DNA from 2 places in the Desulfobacter sp. genome. Region 2 is predicted to be linked to the other one. Evidence: riboswitches for the same ligand, from Rfam matches in the RefSeq annotation. Region 2 holds a riboswitch; the other holds the start of a gene.
The links. Region 2 has a riboswitch for cobalamin ahead of cobT (nicotinate-nucleotide--dimethylbenzimidazole phosphoribosyltransferase). Riboswitches for the same ligand answer to the same signal wherever they lie in the genome.
Positions count from the first base shown of each region.

Region 1: it holds a riboswitch for cobalamin, as region 2 does, so the genes downstream of both, AB7U36_RS04260 (sirohydrochlorin cobaltochelatase) here and cobT (nicotinate-nucleotide--dimethylbenzimidazole phosphoribosyltransferase) in region 2, are expected to answer to the same signal.

Region 1 covers NZ_JBFXHE010000031.1:1,837-7,441, reverse strand. Annotated here, with positions in the region: gene AB7U36_RS04275 (ABC transporter substrate-binding protein) at 1-637, opposite strand, end outside; gene AB7U36_RS04270 (ABC transporter ATP-binding protein) at 637-1,407, opposite strand; gene AB7U36_RS04265 (FecCD family ABC transporter permease) at 1,413-2,450, opposite strand; gene AB7U36_RS04260 (sirohydrochlorin cobaltochelatase) at 2,475-3,347, opposite strand; cobalamin riboswitch at 3,610-3,798, opposite strand; gene AB7U36_RS04255 (SLC13 family permease) at 4,001-4,501, shown strand; gene AB7U36_RS04250 (TetR/AcrR family transcriptional regulator) at 4,737-5,354, shown strand; gene AB7U36_RS04245 (MASE3 domain-containing protein) at 5,520-5,605, shown strand, end outside.
Region 2 covers NZ_JBFXHE010000010.1:5,328-10,932, forward strand. Annotated here, with positions in the region: gene AB7U36_RS01915 (DEAD/DEAH box helicase) at 1-117, opposite strand, end outside; gene AB7U36_RS01920 (IS1096 element passenger TnpR family protein) at 395-871, shown strand; gene cobT (nicotinate-nucleotide--dimethylbenzimidazole phosphoribosyltransferase) at 847-1,926, opposite strand; cobalamin riboswitch at 2,019-2,222, opposite strand; gene AB7U36_RS01930 (hypothetical protein) at 2,394-2,699, shown strand; gene AB7U36_RS01935 (hypothetical protein) at 2,706-3,089, opposite strand; gene yjgA (ribosome biogenesis factor YjgA) at 3,097-3,648, opposite strand; gene AB7U36_RS01945 (thiolase family protein) at 3,712-4,962, opposite strand; gene AB7U36_RS01950 (hypothetical protein) at 5,254-5,605, shown strand, end outside.

The DNA of each region.
Region 1 (5,605 bases), on a different contig from region 2:
GCGCGTCTTGGGCAAGGTTTACACCGCCTGCTGTTTCCAGGGCAAAAATAGCCATGGAACCGGGTGTAAAGGTTTTCATCCGGGAATGTATGGCCTCAAAATAGACCTGTTTTTTATCCGGAATCGCCCGGGTCACAGCCGTAATCTTTGCAATTTCATCCTTGAATGAGAAGACCATCTGCCGCGCCTGATCAACTTTGCCGGTGAGAATGCCCAGATCCAGCCAGTAGTCAAACATCTGGTCCACACTGCCGGGCTGAAGGGAAACAACAATAATACCTGATTTTTCCATACCCTTTACCAGGGCGGTATAGGCCCGGTCGATCATGGGCCGGATCAAAACCAGGTCCGGCTGGGCAGCCATGAATTTTTCCAGTCCGTCATGGTAGGAATATCCCGGTTTTCCCGCCCATTCGTCCATGGGACAAACCCCGATGATTTCATCATCAAGCCCCAGGGTTTTCAAATTTCGGGTATGGGCACCGTACAGGCTGATAATCCTGGTAAAGGGCGCATTAACCTGGATGCTGCGTCCCCCAGCATCCGTAACAACATTGCCGGCATGGCTTTGCACTGGCACGGTCAAGACCCCAAAAGCCACAAAAATAACTGCTGATATGTATTTTAACGTTTTCATTATAAGAATACCACCTGTCTGCATTTGATCGTTTCATCGTAATACACTTTGGATGACACTTGAAAGACCTTATAAATTACCGATTCAGTTAAAATTTCATCCACCGGCCCATGGGCAGCGATCCGCCCATTTTTTAAAAACAGCAGGGACCGGCAGAACCGGGCAGCCAGATTAAGATCCTGCATAACACTGATCACGGTCAGACCGTTGTTTTTCACCCTGTCCGCAACCAGGGTCATGAGCGCCAGGGTATGGCGGATGTCCAGGTTGGAAAAGGCCTCGTCCAGGATCAGGCAGGGCGCGTCCTGGGCCAGTGCCCTGGCAAAGACCACGCGCTGGCGTTCCCCGCCGGACAGCTCCGTAACCTGGCGAAGGGAAAAATCGCTGATCCCCGTGGCAGACATGGCCTGGTCCACCAGTTCCCGGTCCTTTGCACCAGGCCCACTGAACCGGCCCAGATGGGGATACCGGCCCATCATTACCACCTGGTCCACGGTAAAGGGAAAGTTCACCGAAAAATCCTGGGGCACCAGAGCACATTTTTTTGCAAGCTCCCAGGCGTTGAAATCATCCAGGTGCCTGCCGTTCAGCAGGATATTGCCGGTTTTCGGTTTCAGGTGTCCTGTGATCAGGTCAAGCAGGGTGGTTTTCCCACTGCCGTTGGGCCCGAGTACACCATGGAAGACCCCGGTCTTTATTTCCAGGCTGATCCCTGAAAAAATGGGATGGTTTTCATAGGAAAAACAGATATCCTTTAATATATATCCCATGGGCCTTAAAACTTTTGTTTTCCGGAGAACTGCCGTTTAAACACATAACAGAAAAACGGCCCCCCGATCAATGCGGTGAGTACCCCGATAGGCAGTTCCGAAGGCAGTACGGCCCGGGTAAAGGTATCTGCACACAGCAGCAGCACCGCCCCTGCCAGAAGGGAAACCGGCATCAGCCACTGGTTGTCCGCCCCCACAATCGGGCGCATCATATGGGGCACTAAAAGCCCTACAAATCCGATGATGCCGGACACGGACACACACACTGCCGCCATGAGTGAGGCTGCGGCCAAAAGAATCAGACGGGATTTTTTCACATCTACGCCCAGGGAGGCGGCAGCCCGGTCGCCCAAGGCCATAAGATTCAAGTCCCTGCCAAAACACAGGCACACCACAGCGCCCAGGCTCACAAAGGCAAGGGAAAGCCCTGCATCCTTCCAGGTCTTGGCGGCAAAACTGCCCATGAGCCAGAAAATGATCACAGAGACCCGTTCATCCGCCGCATATTTTAAGAAACTGATCCCGGCTGAAAGAATAGCGGCAACGATAATACCCGAAAGAATCAGGTTGCCGGATGAATACCCGCCGGCAGTGCCGCCGGACAGGTACAGCACCACGGCCAAAGTCATAACAGCACCGGCAAAGGCGCACAGCCCCACACTTAAACCCGGAAAATAACTCAAGTTGAAAAAAAAGGCCACACAGGCCCCAAAGGCCGCACCTGCTGAAATGCCAAGGGTATAGGGATCAGCCAGGGGATTTTTCAAAATCCCCTGGAACACCACCCCGGAAACAGAGAGCCCGGCCCCCACAATGGCGGCTGTAAAAATTCTGGGAAGGCGCACATCCCAGATAATGGCCGACGCCAGCGCATCTGCAGGGCCCCGGCCCCAGAGCTTTTCCCAGATCACGGCCAGCACCTGTGCAAAGGGCAGGCAAACCACGCCCATGGCCGCAGACAAAACAATGACCCCGCCCAGCAGCAGGCCAAGAATAATTGCCACCCGGGCGGGGGCGCTTTTTATGCCTGTTGCAGCTGGCATGGTTAACAAACTTCCTTTCAGCTTCTATTTAAGATGTTCCATTGCCTTTGCCAGCTGACTTACCCAGATGTCGGCAAATTCATCATATTCAGCAGTACCTTTAAGCACGGTCTGACAGGAGAATCCAGCCTTGGTGAGCTGGGATTTCCAGGAATCTTCTTCATCGCCTGCCATATCATTTTTGGCATGGTCCCCGGCAACTGACATAAAGGGCATTACCCATACTTTTTTAGCCTTTTTAGCCTTAAGCCAGGCAATGACATCCCCAAGTTCAGGATACCCTTCCACAGTGCCCATGATGATGTTGGGGTCTTTTTGCTGAACCTGCCAGTTCATCCCGGAGTAGTAAATATTCCCCGGATGGTGGGTGCCATGGCCCATGAGCACAACAGGTTCATTTGCCTTACGCGCCTTGGGCAGCGTGGCAATGACAGCGTCAACCGCTTTGGCAACCGTGTCCTGGGCACCCAGCATGGGAAAGCCTAAAATGAGCCTGTCAAAACCACCGGGCATGGCCTTGAAACCATTCACGGTCATGGTCAGCTCATGGTACTCTTCTCCCGGGATAGTGTGAAGGGACTGCACTGCCACATGGGTGTAGCCTTGGTCCATCATTTTGGCCAGTGCCTGGGTCGGGGAAAGAATAATCTCACCTTGGTTGGCCAGTTTATGCCGGATAATATGAGAGGTATAGGCCCAGACCACATCAACCCCGGGAAACGCCTTTTTTACTTTTGCCTCAATGTTTTGAAAAGAGACCTTTGCTGAGGCCTCGCTGGTGCCAAATGCCACCAGCAGAATGCCTTTTTTCATCTTTCTTGCTTCTTTGTGGGCATATGCATTTGCTGCACACAAAACCATGGCCAAAACAACTGCTGCGGAAATCAATTTTTTCATACAATGTTCTCCTGATTACCCTGGATGTTAATAATAAAGCGCTGTAAGCCATCCGGAACTTGCACCGCGCACTAAAAAAACCGGCAGGGACATATTTGCCTAGACATTCCTGCCGCCATTCGACCCGAGGAGGCGATCCCGCATACAGGACTCCCAAAAAAACAAAACAGCCCTTCAAGCCATAAAGGACTTGAAGGGCTGCACCCAGTTTTCTTGGCCCTTGTAATTATTTAAGTCTGCATCGACGGTTCCCTCCGCACAACGCACATAATCAGTTCAGGCAGGTCTTCTGGCTCCCGGATCATTCAAATCCCTGTGCCTTCCCATGCGCCTTAAAAACGCACAGTGGCAATGTGCAGGTCTTGTCCCCGGTTACAGCGGCGGGACCGCTCCCGATTTTAACGGGATTCCCTGTTAGGCCCAAACGGGCGCCTCAACACAGGGCCTATGATCGCGCAATAAGAGGCCCCTGTCAAGTGGGCTTTGGGGATGGCAGTGCTGATGAAGCATTTCAATTTGATTCATGTCAATCTTCGCTAATATACGCTTCAATCCTCAGAAAGACTGGGCCAATATCCGAAAGTTTACCATCCAATTCCTTATCCATTAGGTGTATATGCTGTCATATATCTGACTATTGTGGAAGACGAACTATGACGGCACTGGTTATTTTTCTTGTGAGTTATCTGGGAATTGCCATGGGACGAATCCCCGGCCTGGCCGTGGACAGGGTGGGCATTGCCATTCTGGGGGCCATCGCCATGGTTGTCTTCGGCGGGGTATCGCCCCAGGAGGCGGTACGTTGCATTGACTTTCCAACCCTCTGCCTTTTGTACGGGCTGATGATTATTTCGGCCCAGCTGCGTCTTGGCGGATTTTACACCGCTGCCGCTGAAAAAATCCTTGGGTTTTCCGACCGGCCCCGTTTGTTTCTTCTGGTGAGCATGTTTGTTTCAGCCTTGCTGTCCGCCCTTCTTGCCAATGATATCATCTGTTTTGCCATGGCACCGATCCTGGCCTATTCTCTCAAACGAGCCGGATTGAATCCTGTTCCCTTTTTGCTGGGTCTGGCCGTGTCGAGCAATATCGGGTCTGCGTCCACACTGATCGGGAATCCCCAGAATATGCTCATCGGCCAGATGGGACATCTTTAGCCTCGTCCCACTTCGGCTGGCGTACCTGCCAACTCAATCAATGGCATCTTTACACTTTTTTTCATGAAATAACCTCCCCAAACGGGCTGCGCCCAATTAGTCATCGCGGCCAACCCAGCCGCAGGAATTGCCTTCTGTTGAGATTGCATTTAGGTAATATTTTGTTTATTCTTTACTTTCAATGCTGTGTAAAACTATATTACATACATACCGTATGTATGTCAATGAGGAATTTATGCGAAAGGTCAAACAACCTGATCACGGCCCAGGGAACAAGCAGGATGAACGTAGCCGCCACACCACCGGCCGCCTCCTTGCCGAAGCACGGCGTTTGTTTGCCGAACACGGATTCTCAGGGGTATCGGCCGAGCAGATCGTGGCAGCCGCAGGGGTTACCCGCGGAGCCCTGTATCATCATTTTGACGGAAAAAAGGGGGTGTTCCGCGCAGTGCTGGAACAGGTGCAGGCTGAGATTGAGCAGCGTGTGAAGGCCGCAGTGGACCGGGCCCAAGACCCTATGGAGATGCTCATCGCCGGAAACGACGCGTTTTTAGCGGCCTGTCTCGACCCCGGCCTGCAACGCATTTTACTCACCGACGCACCGGCTGTGCTGGGTTGGGAAGAATGGCGGGCGGTTGACGAGGATTACGTACAGGGTAAGTATCGCGCCTTTTTGGGGCAGCTCATGGACGATGGCGTACTTCGGCCTTTCCCTGTTGATGCCCTGGCTCATATCATATCAGGCGCGGCCAATGAGGCGGCGTTTTGGGCGGCCCGGGCAGACGACCCCGAAACCGCCCTGGCCCAGGCCCAAAAAACCATGGCCGTGATGATCCGCTCTTTGAGCGCCTGAGGCGGGATTTAGGCTCGGTCATATCACCCACATGGGCTGTGAGCCCACAACGAACAATGAAACTAAAGACACCAACAATGCGGGCTAAAATAGGCGCCCCAGGCGCTTCGCCCTCTTGTTTCCTGTATCTTGTCTCTAGTTTCTTATAAAAGGAACCTTAACCCGATGTTTTCGATTACACCTGCAAAAATACTCTTGATTACGGCCCTGTCTTTAAGTGCCGCGCTGTTAGGATTATTTGACAGGCTATA
Region 2 (5,605 bases):
TTCACCTTTTAATATAGAGGGAATCGCTTTGTACTGAATATCTGTGGGCCTGATAAACCCCTGTTCTTTCAGATTTTTTTTCAGGGTGCTGTTTATTGCATAGGTGTCAAATTTCATGTGGTTTTGCCCTAATTTATTTTGTTACTGCACGACCCGAAAAAACCGTGCCAGTGAAGAGTCGTTAATATAATGGCGTGTGAAAAAAATACAACCTGTTTACAAGTTATTTATTGTATCCCTGTCCCCAAGGTTCAATAACAAGGTTAAATAAAGGTATCCAGGTTGCAATGTCAATGATTCAAGGCAAAAAGGTTCTTTTACGCTGGCCTTTACACCGGGTTGAATGTATAAGGTAACCCGTTTTTAAGCCTAAAAGAAAAGGGGCCGTAAAAAAATGAACAACATTGTATACCTGAAACAGCCAAAGAAAATATGGACATTGCGAATCAAACTCCAGGGCGCGGAACCGGAATGGGTCCGGGTGATAGAAATTGACTGGCGTGCATCGTTTCTGGACCTGCACGAGGCCATTCAAAAGGCCGTGGATTTTGATAATGACCATTTGTTTGAATTTTATATAGGAAGGCACCCCCGGCATGTGGCCCAGGTGGTGGGCGGGGCCCCGGACTGGGAAGACTTTCATCCGGTCAATACATACCAGCGGGTTCCCATATCCAGTGCCTGGCCAATGCTACCCGGTATGAAGCTGTTTTATCTGTTTGATTTTGGCGACAACTGGGTGTTTCAGATCAATAAAACCAGGCACAAGGATAAAGAGGCACAACCCGGTGTTGTTTATCCCCGGGTCATCGAGGCAACGGGGGAAAATCCGGAACAATACCCGGGTTATGAGGATTGGGATGACGAATGACATTGGGAAATGCCTACTTCCTCAAAGGTCTTAATATCTGCAAGAATACGCGTGGCAAGATCCAGAAGTTCCATGCATACAGCAGCACCGGTACCCTCCCCAAGGCGGAATCTCAAGTCGATCAACGGCTCCAGACCCAGGCGGTCATGCATGTATTTATGGCCGATCTCCACAGACTTGTGGGAGGCAAACAGGTAATTTTTTGCTGCCGGGGCCAGTTCACAGGCAATCAGGGCGCCTGCCGTGGAGATCAGACCGTCACAGATCACCGGAATGCCTTTGGCGGCAGCACCGATCACCAGCCCTGCCAGCCCGCCGATTTCAAGGCCCCCGACCTTGGCCAGCACATCAAGGGGGTCCTTGGGATCCGGCTTGTTGATGTCCAGTCCCTTTTGGATGGCAGCAATCTTTCTGGCAAGGCCTTTATCGTCAACCCCTGTACCCCGGCCGGTCAGGCGTTCCACAGGCAGGCCTGAAAATGCCGCAATAATGGCAGCAGAGGGCGTGGTATTTCCAATGCCCATATCCCCCGTACCCAGAAGATCCACAGGGGTTTGGGCGTGCAGTTCATTAACGATTTCAATGCCTGCTTCAATGGATCTGACCGCCTCTTCCCAGGTCATGGCCGGCCCCTTTGTAAAATTGGCGGTACCGTGCCTCACTTTTTTATGAAAAATGGGAAGCCCGGGGTGAAAATCAAAATTTACTCCGATATCCGCGGCTTTCACCCGGGCCCCGGCATGTTTGCCGATGATGTTGACAGATGCCCCGCCCCCGGCAAAATTGAGCACCATCTGGGGGGTGACTTCCGGGGGATAGGCGCTGACCCCTTCTTCAACCACACCGTGGTCGCCGGCGCAGGTGATGATGTGCTTGTTGGTTAAATGGACGTCAATGGTTCCTTTGATGGCGGCCAGACGGGCCCCGATCTCTTCCATGATTCCCAGGCTGCCGGAGGGTTTTGCCTGATCCTGAAGGCGCTGTTTGGCCTTTGCAAAGGCTTTCTGGTTCAGTTCGGGTTTGATGGCCGAAATGGTCTGTTCAAGCAGGGACATAGTTTTACCTCATTGATTTGTCCTGCAGCAATTCATGATTTTTTAGGCATGCAGGAACATTTTCCTGCAAAACCCTTTACCATCGCGTTCTGCATGACAAAAATCTTAAAGCACGTCTTCTGACTCAGGGGTTTGGCTCTTTTCGCCCTGCGCCTTCCCGGAAAAATTTTCCAGTGGCATGGCAGGGTGTGTGCGCCCCATTACAGCGGCGGGTCCGTCACGGATTTGCACCGTGTTCCGTTTGCCAAAGATCTGACAACACTATGTTGGAGGGTACCGTAAACCTGTTTGATACCAAGGTCAATAATTTTCAGTAATTTTTGATCAATGGATCAGCTCCGTTCTGCTATCAGAATCAGCCGGGTTATGTTATCATGCCAGCCATTGAAGCGTCGGTTCAAGTATGTGGTGAAATTGAATTGTTAAAATGGACTTAGGAAAAATTAATCAAAAAGGTTTAACACATTATGGAATTAAGACCACTTGGTATAGCAACAGAAATTATTCAGGAGACCGGACTCAATGTTACCTATACATATGATGATCTGGTTTTTATTGAGCACAACCCCTTTATAATCCAGTTTGATGATGAAAATGCAAAAAATCTAAAGCTGTTTTTCAATATTGATTGTGAACATGAAGCCGCCGGAAAACTGGCATCACAATTAAAGAATGCCGCATCCCAGAGGGAATTTACCATTACCGCAAGCGGAAAGTTCGAGATGAAACAAAAAGAAAACACAGAAGAAATTGATATAAAATTTATCGAGTAGCCGTGGTCAAAGCGGATGATTTATTTTTTTCCCACGGCCCTTAAGCCACTGCTCAAATAAGAAGAATCTGGTGTGCAGGAATCTGACAATATAGCCGACCAGCACAGCAGCCACCACAGTGACTTCCCTGATACCCTCCAGTGCGCCCAGGAAAAACAGGGCGCTTACAATGCCGATGGCGACCAGAGAGTCATCTGTACCGATTTTGATTTTCCCGAACTCCACGCCAAAGGTCTGTGCCAAAGCCATGACCAGGCCTTCCCCGGGCAGATAAGTGAGCCCTGCCTTGACTTCGAAAAAAATGCCAATGCCAAGGACAACACAGCTTAAAAGGCATAGAAACGCCTGTTCAAAATAGTTGCCGGGTGTCATCCAGGCGGCATATTTCATGATCAGATCATAATTTATTAAACTGAATGACTAGTTCTTTCAATGCATTTAAAAATTTTGAGTTTTTTTCCTGCCTGGATATATCTTTGTTGGCATTTCTGATCATCTGTCGTAACTGCTGGCGGTCCATGTCAGGGGCGGCTGCAAGGATTGTTTCCAGGGTGTCATCATCCCAGGCCAGCAGCCTGTCTAAAAACGCCTGGCTGGTCTTGTCTGTTTGCGGATCAATTTCGGGTTTGGGGCTGTAAATACCGGTGGGGGCTGCTTTTAACTGTTCAAGTGCAGCCAGTATCGGTTCCGGGTCCATCTGCCTCATCAGGGTGCCGATGTACTGTCTGTGGCGCCTGGCCGCCACATTGGAGGTGATGGATTTTGCCTGGACCAGGGCTTTGAACAGGTCCGGTTCAAGCGCTAACAGTTTAAGTTGGCTGACGGAAAGCAGGCTTAAATCCTCTCCAAGTTTCTGAAGGTTTTCGGCCATCTTTTTTTTCTTTGTTTTGCTCAGGGGCAGGGGCTCATCAGGGGTGTTGCCAGGGATATTGTCCGAGGGAAAAGTCATTTGTCTGTTTTTTATCCGTAAAATAGGGTTGCAGGTTCAGTGGCTGGTTTTTTGTTTTCATCATTAAAGCATCTCGATTGCGCAGGCCATTGATACGCCGCCGCCGCCGCAAAGCGTGGCCAGGCCTAAGCTTTTTTCTCTATTTTTCATGGCATACATCAACGTGGTTATGACCCGGGCACCGGTGGAGCCTATGGGGTGGCCTAAACCAATGCCGGAGCCGTTGATATTGGTGATCTCACGGTTAAGGTTCAGCTCTTTTTCACATCCCAGGTACTGGGCGGCAAAGGCTTCATTCACCTCAATCAGGTCAAAATCATCAATGGCAATACCGGATTTTGCCATCAGATCCTTGACCGCCGGTACCGGAGAGAGCCCCATGACCGAAGGATGGCAGGCACCCATGCCCGTGGCTTTGATCTTTGCAATGGGGGCCAGGCCTAATTCTTTGGCCTTTTCTGCGGACATGATCACCATGCCGGTGGACCCGTCATTGATGCCCGAGGCGTTTCCGGCAGTGACCCTGCCGGTTTTCGGAATAAAGGCCGGGGGCAGGGCCGCAAGTTTTTCCAGGGTCATACCGGGCCTGAAATGTTCGTCCTTGTCAAAGATGACAGGGTCTTTTTTGCGCCGGGGCACTTCAACAGGAACAATTTCGTCGGCAAAGCTGCCGTCGTTGGTGGCCCGTTCCGCATTGTTGTGAGAACGAAGCGCAACCTCGTCCATCTCCTCTCTGCTGATATCCAGAAGCTGGGCAGTGAATTCAGCCGTGTGACCCATGATATAGGGCTTTCCCAGGAAATATGAGGCAGGGGCTTGGGTGGTGTCCACAGGTGAGGTTTCATCAAAGGGCAGAATATAGGAGCCGCAGTGCAGGGCATGGATCAGGGCATCCACAAAATTGGCATCCTGGAGACGGCATCCCCAGCGGGCTTTGGGCACGGCATAGGGAACCCCGGACATGTGCTCGGTGCCGCCTGCCAGGATCACATCGGCCATGCCGGCCTGGATCATGGCCATACCGGACAGTACCGCTTCCATGCCGGAAATGCATACCCGGTTGATAGTGGCGGCAGGAACTGTGTCCGGAATACCTGCCATAAGCGCACCCACCCGGGTGGTGTTCAGGGTATCGTGGTGCTCCAGACAGGTGCCGTAGCGCACATCATCAATGATGGCAGGATCGATTCCTGCCCGTTTGACAGCCTCTTTCATGGTAATGCTGGCAAGATAAGCGCCGTTCAGGTCTTTTAATGTGCCGCCAAAGGCGCCTATGGCAGTGCGGCATGCAGATACAATGACAACGTCTTTCATAAAAACATCCTTTTTTCGGTCAAATGATCGTTCTCCTCGTATGAATTTTTAAAGGAGATTAGCATGGATCAGACCATTAATGAGAATGAATTTTTTAAAAATTAATATGAAACAAATAATCATGGAATAATATTCTAATCCTGCCTGTCAAAAATAGCCTATCAATCAGGCCGTTTTTATAAACACATCAGGCCATTTTTAATGGATTCTATGGCGTTAGAATACAAACGGTTTGGAAAACGGGCTCCGGCTGCATGGCCGGAAAATTTAATTTTTTAGAAAGGAGAAAAAATGAAACGTCTTATTTCAGTGGTGGTTTTAGCGGCGGGCATTGTCCTTGGCTCAAACGCCATGGCATCAGAGTGGAATTTTTATGGAAATGCCAGAATTCAGACATTCTGGTCTGATGTGGATGATGGATCTGATTCATCGGAAACAAATTTCAGTGAATCCCTTCAGGGCAATTCGCGCATCGGGGCAAAAGTCAAGGTCAGTGATGAACTCATCGGCCGATTTGAGTACGGGGCAAAAAATGGGACGGCAAATATCCGGCACCTGTACGGCGAATGGGATTTCGGCTCCGGAAAACTGCTGGTGGGCCAGACAGACTCCCTGGTTAAATTTTCTTTCAGTAATCAGGTGT